Regions from separate parts of the Shewanella sp. HL-SH8 genome, predicted to be linked through region 1. Evidence: predicted binding sites of a transcription regulator. Region 1 holds the regulator's gene; each other region holds the start of a gene.
The links. Region 1 encodes sigma-54, which starts transcription at its own class of promoters, with help from an activator protein. Its sites were predicted from a motif close to GTTGGCACGNNNNTNGNNT; they were not measured.

Region 1 (4,312 bases):
GCCCAGTAAAAATTACCCAAGGCTCGATCAATATCGAAGCCGATGAACTGCGGGCATTTTCAGCTGAAAACGGCCAGACTAAAACGCTCATTGCGACCGGTAACCCTGCTACATTTTCACAAGAACTTGATGATGGTCGCATAGGTACAGCAAGCGCCAATGAAATTCGTTATGACTTAGCAACAACTGGACTGTTATTAACCGGTAACGCTAAGCTAGATCAAGCAGGCAGTAAAGTGACTGGTAACGTGATCCGTTACAATATCAATGCTCAGGAACTTATCGCTGAAAGTACCGGTAAAGGTGAAGATCGTGTTATTACCATTATTCAACCGGAAAATTTCCAAAATGATGAGTCACCAGCACAAAAATTACCTGAAATCCCGTTAAAAAAGCAAGGTAACCAATGACCCAAATTACCTTAACAGCTGAGAACTTAGCCAAAAGCTATAAAAGCCGTCAAGTGGTTAAAAGTGTCAGCTTAACTGTAAAAACAGGCCAAATTGTCGGACTACTTGGTCCCAATGGCGCAGGTAAAACGACCACGTTTTATATGGTTGTTGGTTTAGTCAAAAGTGACCATGGCCGCATTTTAATTGATGACGATGACTTAACTGCTGACCCAATGCATTTACGTGCGCGAAAAGGTATTGGCTATTTACCACAAGAAGCCAGTATTTTTAGAAAGCTCAGTGTGCACGATAATATTATGGCCGTGTTGCAAACCCGAAAATCGATGACTTCGGATGAGCGAATTCAGGAACTGGAGCATCTTTTAGAAGAATTCCATATTACCCATATTCGCGATAGCTTAGGCATGTCGCTATCTGGTGGTGAAAGACGACGGGTAGAAATTGCACGCGCTTTAGCAGCCAATCCTAAATTTATATTGTTAGATGAGCCCTTTGCGGGTGTTGACCCTATTTCAGTGATTGATATTAAGAAAATTATTCTGCAACTCAAACACCGTGGCCTAGGCGTATTAATTACTGATCATAATGTCCGTGAAACACTTGATGTGTGTGAGCGGGCATATATTGTTAGCCAGGGGAATTTGATTGCCGAAGGCACCCCAACTGAAGTACTCAACAATCAGCAAGTTCGAGCAGTATACTTAGGCGAACAATTCAAGCTATAGTTAATCTAAATAGGATCTGAAGCACTTGCTTGGCAAAATGTTTCTGGCGACTAAGTTAATTGATCGTGTATAGGTAAAGTAAAACCATTTGTTAAAAAATTGCGACTATCACTCACTTTAATCAGTGTAGAAAGCCGAATTCTTCTAGGGATCAGCAGTAATGAAAGCTTCACTCCAACTTAAAATGGGTCAGCACCTCACTATGACCCCACAGCTGCAACAAGCTATACGTTTGCTGCAGTTATCATCTTTGGAGTTACAGCAAGAAATTCAACAAGTATTAGATTCCAATCCTTTGCTTGAAATGGAAGATGAATTTTCAGCACTTAGCAACAAAAATGATAACTCAAAAGACCTATCAGAAACTGACTTCAATGAAGTAAGCGCACCTGTAGTCGAAAAAGACACTTCAAATGTCGACACCGCAGAGTCAATGACTAAAGAGCAAATGTCTGAAGACTTGCCAATGGACACTACCTGGGATGAAGTGTACAGCGCCTCCCCAATGGCAAGCCCTGGTTCGGGTTCTGGCAGCATGCCAAATGATGACATGCCCTTCCAAGGTGAAACATCCGAAGGATTATACGAGCATTTAGAATGGCAAAAAAATCTAACGCCTTTTTCTGAAACAGACCTCGCTATTGCCACAGCCATTATTGATGCCATTGATGACACAGGTTATCTCACCCAAAGTACTGAAGATATTTTAGAAGCTATGGGCGATGATTCTGTCGAATTAGACGAAGTCGAAGCGGTACTAAAACGTATACAACATTTCGACCCTCTGGGTGTCGCCTCACGTAGCTTAAGTGAATGTTTATTGATTCAACTTGTTCAGTTTGCCCCAGACACGCCCCATATTGATAATGCCAGAATGTTAATCAAAGATTATTTAGATTTGATTGCTGGACGTGATTTTCGCACACTCATGCGCAAAACTAAGCTAAAAGAAGATGAGCTGCGCGAAGCAATTGAATTAATTCAATCTTTAAATCCACGTCCTGGCACGATGATCACCCCACCGGATGATGAATATGTTATCCCAGACGTGTCAGTGACCAAAAAGAATGGCCGTTGGGTGGTTGAATTGAACCCTGATAACATGCCAAAAATAGGTATTAATCAACAATATGCCGCCATGGCAAAAAGCAGTAAGAGTTCAACAGACACTCAATTTATTCGAGGTCACTTACAAGAAGCCAAATGGTTTATCAAAAGCTTAGAAAGCCGCAGCGACACCCTGCTTAAAGTATCCAATTGTATTGTGCAATTTCAGCAAGGTTTTTTTGAGTACGGTGCTGAAGCCATGAAGCCTATGGTGTTGAATGACATAGCTGAAGCTGTCGAAATGCATGAGTCCACTATTTCGCGTGTCACCACACAAAAGTATATGCACACACCGCGCGGACTGTTCGAACTTAAGTATTTTTTCTCTAGCCATGTCAGTACTGATGATGGCGGAGAATGTTCGTCTACAGCAATTAGAGCTTTTATTAAAAAGCTGGTTGCTGCTGAAAACCAGAAAAAACCACTAAGCGACAGTAAAATGGCAGATCTTCTGGCAGAACAAGGGATTAATGTTGCACGTCGCACCATAGCGAAATACCGCGAAGCGATGATGATCCCTCCCTCAAACCAACGTAAGAGTTTATAATCTACCTAGGCAATTGGAGGATAAATATGCAAATCACCTTAACGGGTCATCATATTGAAATTACTGAATCACTAAGAGAATATGTCACAAGTAAGTTTACAAAACTTGAACGACATTTCGATCAGATCAATAATGTCCACGTAGTATTAAATGTCGAAAAGCAACAACAGATAGCTGAAGCAAAAGTCAGCTTGAATGGAGCTGAGGTATTTGCGACATCTGAACATGCTGATATGTATCACGCTATAGACGCCCTGATTGATAAACTCGATCGTCAGGTCATTAAACACAAAGAGAAATTAACTAAGCATTAATGATGGAACTTAGTACCATCCTGCAGCCGGAATGCACCTCCTGTGCCACACCGGGCAGTAAGAAAAAGGTACTGGAGCTTATCAGCGATTTAGCTGCAGCCCAGTACCCATCCCTCTCTTCACAAGAGATTTTTGAAAGCCTAGTGGCCAGAGAAAAAATGGGTAGCACAGGAATAGGCTCTGGCATTGCAATCCCGCATGGTCGTTTAACGTCCATCGTTCGCCCTATCGCGGTTTTTATAAAGTGCGAAGAAGCGATTTCATTTGATGCTATCGACAAACAACCAGTGGATCTCTTATTTGCATTACTGGTGCCAGCAGACCAGTGTCAGCAACATCTCAGTACCCTATCCTCAATGGCTGAAAAGTTATCGGATAAACATATTCTTAAGCAGTTACGAAAAGCAAGTAACTCAACTGAACTCTATCAGGTTATCACAGCATGAAATTAGTCATTGTATCCGGTCGTTCGGGCTCAGGTAAATCTGTCGCACTTAGGGTACTAGAAGACCTAGGTTACTATTGCGTTGATAACTTACCACTGCCCTTAATTGGACGGCTATTAGAACAGCTTAGAAACACCAATGAACTGGTGGCTATAAGTGTTGATGTTCGAAATATAGAAGAGCAAGGTAAAGTATTACAGCAGCAGCTAGCGTGGTTATCTGACGATACGGAAGTCATAAGCTTTTTTTTACAGGCAAGTGATGAGGCACTACTAAAACGTTACAGTGAAACCCGACGACTACATCCTTTATCGAAAAAGAATATGTCCCTACAAGATGCGATTCAATTTGAAGGTGAGCTACTAGCGCCTATTTCTGAATACGTAGACCATTTTATCGATACATCTAAGCTAAATATTTATCAACTTAGTGATCAAGTACGTGAAATTTTAATGGGCAGTGTTGATAAAGAGTTAGTGATCAATTTTGAGTCATTTGGTTTTAAATATGGCATGCCTGCCGAAGCCGATTTTATGTTTGATGTACGCTTTTTACCTAACCCACATTGGGAAATAGAATTACGCCCCTTTACTGGATTAGATGAACCCGTACAGGAATTTCTTGGCCAGCAACCGCTGGTAAATAAATTCATTTGGCAAATAGAAAACCTATTTGAAACATGGATGCCCCACTTAGAGCGCAATAACCGCAGCTACCTAACCATAGCTATTGGTTGTACTGGTGGCCAGCATCGTTCAGT
Region 2 (4,312 bases), 890 kb from region 1:
ATCAACACTATATTGGCCAGCTGCACCGTCTAAACTTACTGGTTTACCATCAATGGCATAAAATGCAACCCAGTTACTTTCACCTGTGTAGGAACCGTTTTCAGGCTTAATAAAGTAGCTGGTCATGATATGCGATTCACCCAGAGAGTCATAGATAGTCACTGAAGTAGAATTATTAAATGTATCTGCATTGTCAGGATCAAATGCAGCAGGGTCTAAAGGTGACTCACCGACATTTAGATTCATCTGTAGGCCGACTTTACTAGACATAATAGGACTTCCTGCTGTATCTGGTACTTTAATTGCCTGAGTAGTGGTTAAACTCACAGAAGTCGAGTTACCGTCCTTGTCCACAGGGAAGCCCTGTAAAAAGTTGCCTGCTGAGTCAACCATATAATTATTTGAATCAACCTTAAAAGCGCCTGCTCGGGTAAATGATTGGTCACGTGTGCCAATCCCTGATGAGGTCACAAAAAAACCCCCACCACTTATCGCCATATCCAAAGAGTTACTGGTAAGTTGCAAACTACCTTGGTGAAACTGTTGTGCTACTTGAGTTGTAGCAACACCGCCACCGACTGCAGTTTTGCTGTTAGAAAAAATTGAGTTAGCATACACATCGGCAAACTCCGCACGAGACTCCTTAAAGCCTATGGTATTTACGTTTGCAATGTTATTGGCTGTGGTATTTAGATCTTTCTGAGCGGCTGCAATACCACTTAATGCGATGTTAAAAGACATATTTCACCTCGAGTAATCAGGTTTTCTTTAATGACAATTTCTTGTCACAAGCGTTATTAAATTTATGATTCGGACACCGCAAGTACATCGGTCAATTTAATGCCACCAATGCCACGAAGATTAAGAATCGCCCCAGTTGCTGCAGTACCTAGTGAAACGCTCGTCACATGTGCATAAGTAGAAACGGCTAAGTCTTGAGATTGTCCATCGACTTTACCGCTAGCTTTAATGACGTAAGCACCTTCAACCACAGGTTTACCATTTTTATCTAGACCGTCCCATGTCACATCGACGTTTCCGCCTGCACTGCCATCAATATCAAAGGTCTTAATTAACTGACCTGATTCATCTTCAATACGAATGCTTATTTTATCTATAGCTGCAGGTGTGCTTACCACACCTTTAAGTTCAGGGCTTGCCGGCGAAATAGATCCAGTGTCTGATGGGATCAACACTTTGCGCCCAACTAAACTAGAAGCTTGTAATGCCTGGCTTGAACTCATGACACCATTCAAATTGAGAATTTCTTTATTTAAATTTGAAATACCATCAACTGTTGAGAATGAAGCCATTTGAGCAATCATTTGATCATTATCAACTGGCTTAAACGGATCTTGCATCGAAAGTTGCTGACTAAGCAGTGCAAAAAAATCTTCCTGCTTAAGCATTTGATCTTTCGCTGCAGGAGTTTCAGGCGCATCAGGTAAACGAATACCATCTAGAAATGGATTACCTGTTGTCGTACTCGCCGTGTTCGATTGGACGGTATTTTTACTGACCGTACCGGTATTAGACAATGCAGATGCCTGTTGTGGCAAAGATTGGCTACTATATGGATTAACGAGGCTCATCATTTACCTCCTACAATAATCATGTTATTTACCCATTCTAAGTGTTTGTTGCAGCATTGTTTTAGCTGCATCTGCGACTTGAACATTCATTTGATAAGAGCGAGAAGCTGAAATCATATCAGCCATTTCTTCCATTACATTTACATTAGGCTTATAAATGAAACCGTCACCATCGGCCATAGGGTGATCTGGTGAATATTCTTTAACCAATGGCTTATCACTTTCAACAATGCCACTGACATTAACGCGATGAGAACCTGATTGCTGATGACTAGCTTTAGACATTTCAGCTTCAAATACAGGATGCCTAGCACGATAAGTTTGATCAATACTACTGGAAACAGAGTCAGCATTAGCAATGTTACTTGCGGTGGTATTTAAGCGGACAGACTGTGCTGTCATACCTGAACCGGCGACATTGAATATATTAAATAAGCTCATGATTAATCACCTCGTAATGCTTTACGCATACCTGAAAACTTACTTTCTAGGAATCCCAATGACATTTGGTATTCAATAGAGTTTTGCATAAAGGCTGATTGTTCTTGTTGCATATCAACCGTATTACCATCGCCAGTATCAGGTTGGTTAGGGACTCGGAATTTGACATGTTGCTGACTGAGAGCAGTTAAATCAAAATGCTTTTCATTAGTGGCACTCATCGTTAAACCTTTCTGACGAGAACTAGCAGCTTGCATTGCTGAGGCAAAATCGACATCGCGTGCCTTATACCCTGGGGTATTCGCATTCGCTATGTTACTTGATAGCACTTCAGCGCGCTGTGCCCTGACACCAAGGGAGTATTGATGTACCCCAAGTGCATTATCAAAATTAATCGCCATAAAATTGCCTCCATCAGCTAACTGATAGATATGAAGCAAAGGTTATGCCAATTATTTAATCAATGGGAGGATATATAGAAAGGAAAGCATGTGAAAAAAGTAACACATGCTTTTCAATAGGTTAAACTAGGTTTTCTTTTGGTAATATATACCAGGGTTACAGCGGACCATGTCAAATTCTTCTGTTAATCCGGAAATAGATTCTGATGCCCCAAGAAATAAAATACCTTTTGGGTTTAAAGCGGCAGCAAATTGCCGCAAAATTTTAGCCTTTGCCTCAGGCGCAAAATAAATCAATACATTACGACAAAAAATAATGTCGTATTTTCCTAAAAGCGTATAACTTTCAAGTAAATTATGCGCTCTAAAATTCACTAACCGCTTAACATTATCTTTGACTTTCATATTGCCATTAGGCAAAGCATCAAAAAACTGACGTTTACGTTCTTCTGATAATCCACGCGCCAATGCCAAGCCATCATATTCAGCATTTTTACAACGTTCAAGCATCGAAGGTGACAAATCAGTCGCTTGAATAGTCACACCACCAGGCAGTGCACCCGGCTTGCGTTGTTGATACTCTAAAGCGGTCATTGCTAATGAGTAAGGCTCTTGCCCTGAAGAACAAGCCGCAGACCAAATACGCAATGAACGACCTAACTTAGAATATTCAGGTAATAAAGTATTATGTAATAAATCAAATGGATAGCGGTCACGAAACCACAATGTTTCATTGGTTGTCATCGCGTCAATCACTTCCGCACGTAATTGACGTTCGGTGGGCTTCATTGAATGCTTAACCACTTCAGAGAGCGAGGGTAAACTGTATTTTCCCATCAATGGTGCTAAACGGCTTCGTACTAGGTATTGTTTATTTTCACCTAAAACGATGCCGCTGTGTTGTTCTAAAAACAATCTAAATTGATTATATTCTGCTTCTGCGAGTGATTTATCTGTCACATTCACATCCTAATATAATGAGTAATATTTGCCCTATCATTAGAGCTTTTACGCATAACTAACATTCATGAATTTTCATGCTGCCTACTGCGTTCAATAGACAGAAAAGATTACAAACTTAAATGTTTGTTTACCGCTGCGGCTAATTCATCAGGATTAAACTTAGCAATAAAGTCATTTGCGCCAACTTTTTGTACCATTGCCTGATTAAATACGCCACTTAAAGAAGTGTGTAACACAACCTTAATATTTTTTAACTTAGGGTCATCTCTAATTTCAGCTGTAAGGGTATATCCATCCATTTCAGGCATTTCAATATCGGAAATAATCAACGGGATCTCTAACGATACATCATCCATCTCTTTAGCTATAGCCTTGAGTTTGTTCAGTGCTTCTCTACCATCTTTGGCGGTATCAATTTGTAAATTTAAAGACTCAAGAGAACGAATAATTTGCTTACGTGCTACAGCAGAATCATCTATCACCATGACATGATAATGTTGTTCTCTGTCTATGGTTAATGTCTTATCAACTTCTTCACTGATTGCCGTTTTAACAGGAGAAATTTCATCAAGAATTTTTTCCACGTCTAAAATTTCAACCAACTCACCTTCAATTTCAGTAACAGCAGTCAAGTAAGAATAACGCCCAGCACCTTTTGGCGGAGGCATAATGGCAGCCCAATTCATGTTGATAATACGTTCGACAGAACTGACTAAGAAACCTTGAACACTGCGATTGTATTCAGAAATGATAATGAAGCAATTCTCAGTAGAAGTGAGTGGACGTCCACCTGTTGCAGCGCTTAAGTCAATGACTGAAATAGTGGCACCACGAATGTGTGCAACCCCTTTAACAAAAGGGCTCAGTTTAGGTAACTTAGTTAACGGAGGACATTGAAGCACTTCTTTCACTTTA
Region 3 (4,312 bases), 1.7 Mb from region 1:
AGATTAACGCTCAGTGGCAGGGTATTGGTAAAGTCAGCCGTCTGCGCTTAAATACAGGTGAAGAAAAAGCTAGGGCCAGCTTATTACACATAGCTGCAGACGGTGAAATACCTGAACATACCCATAAAGGTTCTGAGCTAACGTTATTATTAGCAGGTGAATTTAGTGATAAGTTCAACAGTTATAAGCCAGGAGACTTCATGCTACTTGATGAGAACCATGAACATTCTCCTAAAACAATGTCAGGTTGTTTATGCTACACCATAGTTGACGCACCATTGTATTTTACTAAAGGTTTTAGCAAACTGTTAAACCCTATTGGTGAGTTGATTTATTAAGGTGGGGTGTTGAGCTTAACTTTGATACTTGTTACAGATAAATACTGTGTATCTGTTTGGTGAAAAATAAATAATATCTATTGCCAAACAGATTTTTTATCTATATTATGATGAAAGTTTAATTACTTTGTTTATCTGTTTACCTATCGTAAGTCTGCTCAACTTCCTTTGTAAACCACCACAAGCGTCTTTGATTTTATCTATGTTGATACATAATTTGTATTATTGAACATATTTATTCTCACTGTAATGGGCTTGTCATAAACCTATGGTCAACTATCACTGTCAAGAATTTGATGTATTATCTACACATTAAATAATTGAGTGAATTGTGAAAAAATCTTTAATAAATAATTAAATTTTTTACATACTTCTCACACAAAAACTTGATTAGTGTAAGATTGATGAGGTAACTTAATCTAGTAACTTAAATCTTTCGCAACACGAAATATATTAAGGGAATTATATTGTTAAAACTTACATCACCCAAGGGTGAGCATAAATTATAAGGAGTATGATAATGTCATACCAATTTAACGGACACGAAATTACAGTTAACTTTCCTGTTAATTCAATTTCATCAAACAAAAACTCAATTGCTTTTACCGATTCACAAGGTAAAAACAAAACTACTTTTTCAAAACGCATTGAAGCCGTAAACTTTATGAAATGGCTGATTAGTTCGAATAAGTAATAAGTACATCCCCTACGCTTAGGCGTAAATCATTTGCTCTGTTATTTAATAAACCTGGCTAACGGTATTCTCCTCTCATTTACCGGGCGTTTATTAACAACAGGGCAAACTGATATAACCTCTTTATCACACATTCAAAAAACTCTTATCCACAACTTCAATTAATGAAGTTAACTTTTATATCTCTGTATAACGACATTATTATGTTGCAATTCAGTTGTAGATGGAGTGTGATTCTATAAAATATATATTCAATATTAATCCCTCTACACATACTGCATATAGCAATCAGTTATCTATTAGCAAGCTTACGTTTATATCTGGGTAGCATAGTTGCATTCCCTAACAAACCGCCTTGATGAATATATAAAACTTGCCTATCTTGGCATTGATTCGCTTCTATGTAGCGCTTCAACACGCTCAAGCCAATAGGGTCGTATAATAAATCAAACTCTATTCCACTTGTTTCTAGCACATCGTTCCACAACTCAAATAAGGGCAAATACAACTTACCAAAGTGATACTTATTGCCATCATTAATAATAGTGGGATGCTGGCTTTTATTTGGGTTTAATTCACAAAATTGATTTGCTAAATATGTATCACCGCCAACAGTGCTGCAAGTTAACACCTTAATATCAATTATTTCCTTTTGGCATTTTTTTATAAAATACTGTTGCAGAAAAACTGCTGTCGTACCTGTGCCAGATGGAAGAAATACTGAAAGAGCGGATATATTTTGTCCTTTAGCCCAATCTATAATTTCACAACCAAGCTGGTAGATACCCGTTTTAGCATATTCACATCTGCCCCCCTCAGGAATAAAAAGTATTTGTTGTTCAGAATATCGATTTAGGTATTCAGGCCTAAATATGTTTATTACCTCATCCAAATGCTTGCAGCCACTGAGTTCAGCTTGGTCCCAATCAACTTGGATAATATTGGCTCCGTTATGATGGGCTTGAGTAAAATTTGACACAATAGCAGGCGTAGCTTGTAATTGTGACTGTATATAAGCACTAATATGACTTACATAATAATCTAGCTGCCAGCCTTTCATTTTTGCCAATACCGATAGCGAATATAATGAATTTGCTTGAGCCGAACCCGATCCCACTATTCGTGTCACTTTAGGAAAGTCATTGATAAGGAAATGATAAAATTTTCGGGCTTTATTACCACTAAAATCAGGGTGTAATTGATCATCGCGCTTGACGAATATTTGTCTTCCTGCAAAATTAATTGTATCTGTTGGACTATGACTTAGCATTTATAACACCATTAAAATTGATTAGGGTCATTGTAACTAAAATTGGTTAAAATCACTCATTTTTAGTCTAAATCTTAATTCTTAGTTTACTTCATCCAAATAAAAATCAATTTAACCATTTAGATCAATATCTTAAACCTTGGCACATTCCCTGCTTAGATATGAATATTAATCTCATATTTCAGTTGTAAAAGGAAAAAGATATGGCTATTTTTAGACTAGTTTTTAATATTGCATGGTTTATTTTAGGTGGGTTTATAATGGGTGTAGCCTGGTGGCTTGCGGGGCTACTATGTTTTATTAGTATTATTGGTATTCCCTTTGGACGGGCTTGTTTCGTCATTGGTGAGATGGCGTTTTGGCCATTCGGCCAGCAAAGTGTCAACCGAAAACACTTAACGGGTGTTGAAGATCTAGGAACTGGTACCATAGGATTAATCGGTAATATTGTTTGGTTTGTGTTTTTTGGAATTTGGTTAGCGATAGGTCATTTAGCTCATGCGCTAGCGTGTTTTGTGACGATTATTGGTATTCCATTTGGCATTCAGCACCTTAAACTGGCATTATTAAGTCTAACCCCTATCGGCCAAACTGTGGTACCAAACGAACAGTATTAACATTAGGGATGCTTATTTGTTTCTTGTAAATAAGCATCCAGCATTATTTGAGGTTCAAATTTTGATAAGCCATCGTTAATTATTTTAAGCCACCTTTCACCCTCTTTATTATTTGCTAATGCAACATGCAAGCTCTTAGAGTCAAGAATTTTATTATTGATTTGCAGTAGATGTGATATTTGTTCAATTTTTGGATCACTTTTTAAGTATTGATAAACATTTAAATCGATAACAATTGTATCAATACGTCCTGCAGCTAATTTTAATATATTCTGCTTTTCATTCATGGCCTCTTCGTATTTTTGCTCACCATTAGCAATCATAGTGTCTATCTCGTCTGTGTTTACATACCCTTTTACCACGCCTAATACATATTTATTTAAATCAGTAAATGTATCCCAAACAATCGGGTTACTTTTAAGCTCCAATAAACCTATCGGACTTGCACCTAAAGACTGAGAAAAAATAAACTCATTTGTAACATTAATGTATTCAGGGAAATAGCCTATTTTAGCGCCCATTTTTGCCATTCTAATAGCACGAACCCAAGGAACAACTGTGACTTTCAATTGATGGTTGTCATAAGCAATAGCATGTTTAACTATACGAGTGGCAATACCTTTTTCAGTCAACTCAGCTCCACTAAACGGTGGCCAGTCTAGCGTTGATAGTTCAAGAGTGTCTGATACAACAGCACTAGATATAAATAGCGACAAAAATATGTATAAATGCTGGTTTCTTATGCCATTAGACAACATTAACATCACTCCATCTCCATCACGTTACTCTTGAGATAAAAATCATATAGAAAACCTTGTCGATAGTGGTATCAAAAAGCTACCATCAGAGTCTTATTTATATATATTCTTGTTCTGATAATAGTACAAAATGACTACTTGGTGTGATATATGAAATATTGGTTAATGAAGTCTGAACCTGATGACTTCAGTATAGATGATTTACAAAGGTGCAGTGGACAAAAATCAGCTTGGCAAGGGATTAGAAATTATCAAGCCAGGAATTTCCTACGAGATCAAGTACGCGTCAATGATTTAGTGCTCTTTTATCATTCAAGCTGCAAAGAGCCTGCAATTGTAGGACTCGTTAAAGTAAGCCAATCTTCACAGCCTGATCTAAGTGCTTTTGATAGCTCATCACCGTATTTTGATCCTAAATCTGATCCTTTGAAACCTCGCTGGGTTGAGGTTGAAATATCATTTATTGAGAAGTTTGTTAATCAGATAAGCCTGAAAAAACTCAAAGCTGACATGGAATTAGCTGATATGGTGTTAGTGGCAAAAGGTGCAAGATTAAGTGTTCAACCAGTCAAAGAATCTGAATTCAAATACATATTATCACTTTGTAGTAGGCCTTGAAGAGTAAATATATTCAG

Region 2: the regulator sigma-54 is predicted to act here: its motif matches at 2,468-2,486, upstream of flgB (flagellar basal body rod protein FlgB).
Region 3: the regulator sigma-54 is predicted to act here: its motif matches at 2,441-2,459, upstream of ACRWQN_RS11495 (YccF domain-containing protein).

Annotation. Positions count from the first base shown of each region.
Region 1 is NZ_CP195039.1:870,193-874,504, reverse strand. Features, by position in the region: gene lptA (lipopolysaccharide transport periplasmic protein LptA) at 1-410, shown strand, start outside; gene lptB (LPS export ABC transporter ATP-binding protein) at 407-1,138, shown strand; gene ACRWQN_RS03965 (RNA polymerase factor sigma-54) at 1,299-2,792, shown strand; gene hpf (ribosome hibernation promoting factor) at 2,819-3,106, shown strand; gene ptsN (PTS IIA-like nitrogen regulatory protein PtsN) at 3,109-3,552, shown strand; gene rapZ (RNase adapter RapZ) at 3,549-4,312, shown strand, end outside.
Region 2 is NZ_CP195039.1:1,761,210-1,765,521, reverse strand. Features, by position in the region: gene flgE (flagellar hook protein FlgE) at 1-741, opposite strand, end outside; gene flgD (flagellar hook assembly protein FlgD) at 804-1,592, opposite strand; gene flgC (flagellar basal body rod protein FlgC) at 1,617-2,033, opposite strand; gene flgB (flagellar basal body rod protein FlgB) at 2,036-2,434, opposite strand; gene ACRWQN_RS07840 (CheR family methyltransferase) at 2,561-3,400, opposite strand; gene ACRWQN_RS07835 (chemotaxis protein CheV) at 3,505-4,312, opposite strand, start outside.
Region 3 is NZ_CP195039.1:2,607,716-2,612,027, forward strand. Features, by position in the region: gene ACRWQN_RS11485 (ChrR family anti-sigma-E factor) at 1-338, shown strand, start outside; gene ACRWQN_RS11490 (1-aminocyclopropane-1-carboxylate deaminase/D-cysteine desulfhydrase) at 1,325-2,302, opposite strand; gene ACRWQN_RS11495 (YccF domain-containing protein) at 2,506-2,919, shown strand; gene ACRWQN_RS11500 (substrate-binding periplasmic protein) at 2,922-3,686, opposite strand; gene ACRWQN_RS11505 (EVE domain-containing protein) at 3,828-4,295, shown strand.